DNA from 2 places in the Endozoicomonas lisbonensis genome. Region 2 is predicted to be linked to the other one. Evidence: predicted binding sites of a transcription regulator. Region 2 holds the regulator's gene; the other holds the start of a gene.
The links. Region 2 encodes FNR, which switches genes on or off when oxygen is low (the NO sensors DNR and NnrR bind a similar motif). Its sites were predicted from a motif close to TTGATNTANATCAA; they were not measured.
Positions count from the first base shown of each region.

Region 1: V5J35_RS09335 (sulfatase family protein) is a predicted target of FNR. The motif match lies at 1,511-1,524, and genes of this name have one in related genera.

Region 1 covers NZ_JBEWTB010000002.1:1,856,256-1,858,667, reverse strand. The annotation lists gene V5J35_RS09335 (sulfatase family protein) at 1-1,424, opposite strand, end outside; gene V5J35_RS09330 (hypothetical protein) at 1,614-1,811, shown strand; gene V5J35_RS09325 (hypothetical protein) at 1,836-2,412, shown strand, end outside.
Region 2 covers NZ_JBEWTB010000002.1:3,817,221-3,819,632, reverse strand. The annotation lists gene hemN (oxygen-independent coproporphyrinogen III oxidase) at 1-721, shown strand, start outside; gene fnr (fumarate/nitrate reduction transcriptional regulator Fnr) at 1,042-1,800, shown strand; gene V5J35_RS18145 (adenine phosphoribosyltransferase) at 1,905-2,412, shown strand, end outside.

The sequences.
Region 1 (2,412 bases), 2.0 Mb from region 2:
TTAATGGCATTGGTCATTTCAGCAGGGTCTTTATCCAGGTCATAAAATTCCCATTCATCCATCAGGTAGTAGAAGTGCATCAGCTTGTAACGATTGTCACGCACGCCATAGTGACGACTTACGTCGTGCATGGCCGGGTATTCATAGAAGTGATAATAAAGGGATGAGCGCCAGTCGCAGTCGGTTCTGGCAATAATGTCTACCATGGAGTCCCCCTGCATCTCCGCTGGTATCTCAACACCTGCGTATTCTAGAAAGGTCGGTGCATAGTCAATGTTCTGTACCAGTTGACTGACTACTGTTCCGGCTTTGATTTTAGCTGGATATTGCATCAGCAAAGGCGCCCGGAAAGACTCTTCGTACATAAAGCGTTTATCAAACCAGCCATGCTCACCCATATAAAAACCCTGGTCCGAGGTGTAAACGACAATGGTATTTTCAGCCAGGTCATTGGCTTCAAGATAATCCAGTACCTCACCAACTGACTCATCCACCGACTTGATGGTTGCGAGATAGTCCTGAAGGTAACGCTGATACTTCCAGATCGCCATTTCTTCTTCTGACCAGTTCGCCTCATTGGCGTTCATCGCGTCATTACGTTCCTGATAGGCAGCATCCCACTCAGCGCGCTGCTCCGGTGTCAGGCGTTGCAGCAGGTGCGGCCATATATCTTCACGCCATTGGGTTTCTCCAACACCTGTCGTCATTTTCAGGTCATGCCCTTCCTGGGCGTCACGATAGATGTTCATGGTCTGCATCTGCGCGGCCACCCGCCCCTCGTAGGTATCGAAGTAGTTGTCTGGTACCGGAAACTCTACCTGCTCAAAGGCGCGGGTGTGGCGAGGAGCAGGCATCCAGTTACGATGTGGTGCTTTATGATGCATGACCAGGGCAAAAGGTTTGGACTTGTCCCGTTGCTGATCCAGCCATTTCAGGGTCTTGCTGGTTATCTGGTCGGTCGTGTACCCCATCTCTTTCTGAATACCTTCGGCGGTGATCCAGTCCGGATTGTAGTATTCACCCTGATCGTTAAGGACTTCCCAGTGGTCGAAATCAAAGCCATCAGGCGTCAGGTTAATATGCCACTTACCAATAACTGCTGTCGTGTACCCCGCTGCTTTTAAAAGCCTTGGCCAGACAGCCTGCGATCCATCAAACAGCTGACCATTATGGTTAAAGCCGTTCTTGTGTCCGAACTTGCCGGTAAACATGGCAGCCCGGGAAGGACCACACAGCGAATTGGTGACAAAGGACTCATCAAAACGCACACCGTTTCGGGCAATGCGGTCAATATTGGGTGTTGGGGCCAGATGGGCAATATCACTGCCGTAAGCACTAACGGCTCTGACAGCATGATCATCCGACATAATGTAGATGATATTGGGTCTTGGAGTGTCAGGTTTTAGAGTCAGGGTGGAAGACATAGGTCAGTCAGCAAAGGTGTTGGCAGGCTCATAGCTGCTTAGATTTCGAAACGTTTCGAGTTTCGGTTTTTCAGCGCTCAATTGAATTGACTCAGGTCAACATGATAGCAATTTGGTGAGTTTGAGCAGTACAAAAAAGCAGCTTAGCGGTTTCAATGTCTGTTATTAACTACAGGCAGGAACCTGATCGTGATAAGTTCAAATAAAAAGCACGATCAATACTTTCCGACCGATGTCAGCATGCAGAAAGACGAGCTGGTTATGCGGGGTACGTCGGCTATCTCTGGAAAAGCCTGCACAATAGCTATGATAGAGCCTGATATTTGGACACAGGTTCAGATGAAATCTGAACTAAATCAGAAACTGAAGGTCATAGACAGCAATTGAATGATTAAATAGTAAGTTGGAAACATGGATGTTGGACAGCTGTCTTCACCGGAAATGGTGCATAGTAACCTTGGATTTCCCATTGATTGCGACAAACTCAAGAAGGTAAGTCATTTTGCTGGCTTCTCCGTACGGGAGGTGGTCGATAAGCTTAATGACCTGCCCCCTTCTGCTGATTTTAAATCGGCTGCTGGCTTTGATAATACCTTCTGGTTTACTAATGAATACCATGGAGGTTACATCTCTGAATCTGCTACTTCATTGAAAGATACATTTAAGGAAATTAAGGAGTTTTCTCCTGTTTCTCAAAGACGTATTTCAATTGTTACCGGGGAGTCAGGTCTGTTATCCTGTTTGCCCGAATTAGCCAGACTATCAAATCTGGTTATTCTTATTGATCAAAATCCAATATTATTGTTCTTCTTGTTTTCTTTATTTAATAAGCTTTCTGAAATTGAAGACTGTAGGGACGAGGAATACGCTGACTTAATTAAATCTGCATTCCTTTTGACGAAAGATAAGGTTGAAGGCATTAGCTTTTCAGAAGAGAATGCTTTGCTTTTAGCCATGAAATACAAAGAGGCTTTTAATGAGTGGCATT
Region 2 (2,412 bases):
GCTCGGCGGATTCATGACCACCATCGACAAGGTGATCGCGATGCAACCCGATCGCCTGTCACTGTTTAACTACGCTCACCTGCCACACCGCTTTATGCCACAGCGTCGAATAAATGAGAGAGACCTGCCACCTGCCGATGTCAAACTGCAGATTCTGCAGCAGGCGACCCGCAGGCTGCTGGACAGTGGCTATGTTTACATCGGCATGGATCATTTTGCGCTGCCCGATGACGAGCTGGCAGTTGCACAGGAAGACGGCACACTGCATCGCAACTTTCAGGGTTATACCACACACAGCCAGTGTGACCTGGTGGGCATGGGCGTATCTTCTATCAGCAAGGTAGGCAATACCTATGCCCAGAACTATACGGATATGGCTGAATACCAGTCTGCTATCGAGCAAAACCAGTTGCCGCTCAAGCGCGGTCTGAAAATGACCAGAGATGACCAGATTCGTCAGAGTGTCATCAACGAGCTGATCTGCCATTTCAGACTGAAACCAGAAAAAATTGAGCAGCAATATACGATTGATTTTCCCAGCTATTTTCTGTCTGAACTGATCAATTTAAAACCATTGGAACAGGATGGTCTGATTACCATAACCCCCGAAATCCTGGAAGTAACACCGGCAGGCAAACTGCTGATACGAAATATCTGCATGATGTTTGACCGATATTATCAGGAGCAAAAGAATATGAAGTTCTTTTCTAAAGTTATTTAGTCTGGTTAACGTTATGCATGGATCAGAGGTTAGTAACCTCTGATCCATGCAGTGCCTCAATAAATCAGCAACAATAAAAAACACCTGCGACCTACAGATCACTGCACAAAAATAATCGCACATACCCTGCCCTAAACCCCGAAAAATGACAAAGCATTCACCAATACAGCTAGCTATTAACCGCAATATAATGCGACTTACCGAATTAAGTTTAAAAAACGATCAATATCAACATTCGTAAGTCAACACCGCACTTACACTTTCTAAATATTTTCCATAAAATAGTCAGCGTTTTGCATTTAAGACCTTGAGGGCACTCAATGACGTCTAAGCCCAACGTCCGACAACCAAGCCATGTGGCCTGCAGGGATTGCAGTCTCAGCTCTCTGTGCCTGCCGCTGGCGTTGAGTGTGAAAGACATCGACAATCTGGATCGAATCATAAAACGCGGCCGCCCGCTGAAAAAAGGCGAGCACCTGTTTCTGGAAGGAGACCCGTTCGACAGCGTATACGCTGTGCGTTCCGGGGCTATCAAAACCTACACCGCGACTAACGAAGGTGAAGAACAGATTACTGCCTTCTACCTGCCAAGCGAAATTCTCGGTCTGAGTGGTATGGACACCGACGTGTATCCGGTATCCGCCCAGGCCATGGAAACCACCATGGTGTGTGAGATTCCGTTTGAGCAGCTGGAAATGTTGTCTGACGACTTCCCGGAGCTGCGTCGTCACCTGATGCGCCTGATGAGCAAAAAGATCAGGGAAGACCAGCAAATGATGATGCTGCTGTCCAAGAAGAATGCAGACGAGCGTATCGCTACGTTCCTGATCAATCTTGCCAGCCGCTTCCGTCGTCGTGGTTTCTCGTCCCAGTCTTTCAGACTGTCCATGTCCCGTAATGAGATGGGCAACTATCTGGGTCTGGCAGTAGAGACGGTTAGCCGTGTTTTCACTCGTTTCCAGAAAAACGGCCTGATTTCGGCTGTTGGTAAGGAAATTGAAATTCGTGACGCAGTTCAACTATGCTCTCTGGCTGGCGGGAAAGCCGCTGATATTGAACAGATCATTGCAGCAAACTGATTTGATGTAACCTGTTCACACTGCCGTACAGTCCGATGGCTCCGTACGGCAGTGGTTTTCCCCAAGCCATGATCGGCACTTTCACAGCATATGGTTGCCACTCAATGATCATCGACGATTTTTATCTCAAGTCCCAGATTCGCACTGTTCCCGACTGGCCCAAGCCAGGCATCCTGTTCCGGGATGTTTCCACCATATTTGAAAACCCCAAAGCCTGGCGTGGCGTGATGGACAGCTTTATCCACCGTTACATGGAGCTGGATTTCAGCCATATTGGTGCAATGGATGCCCGGGGCTTTCTGATCGGCTCCAACCTTTCCTATGTACTCAACAAGCCCCTGGTCCTGTTTCGTAAAAAAGGTAAACTGCCCGCCAAAACCATCTCGGTAGAATACGACCTGGAGTATGGCACTGCCAGTCTGGAAGTTCATGCCGACAGTTTGCACAAAGGCGACCGGGTCTTACTGGTTGACGACCTGATCGCAACCGGCGGAACTCTGCTGGCAGCGGTTCAGCTGATTGAAAAACTGGGCGCAAAAACCATTGAAGCGGCAGCGATTATGGACCTGCCTGACCTTGGCGGCTCCCGTCGTTTGCAAAATGCAGGCGTTC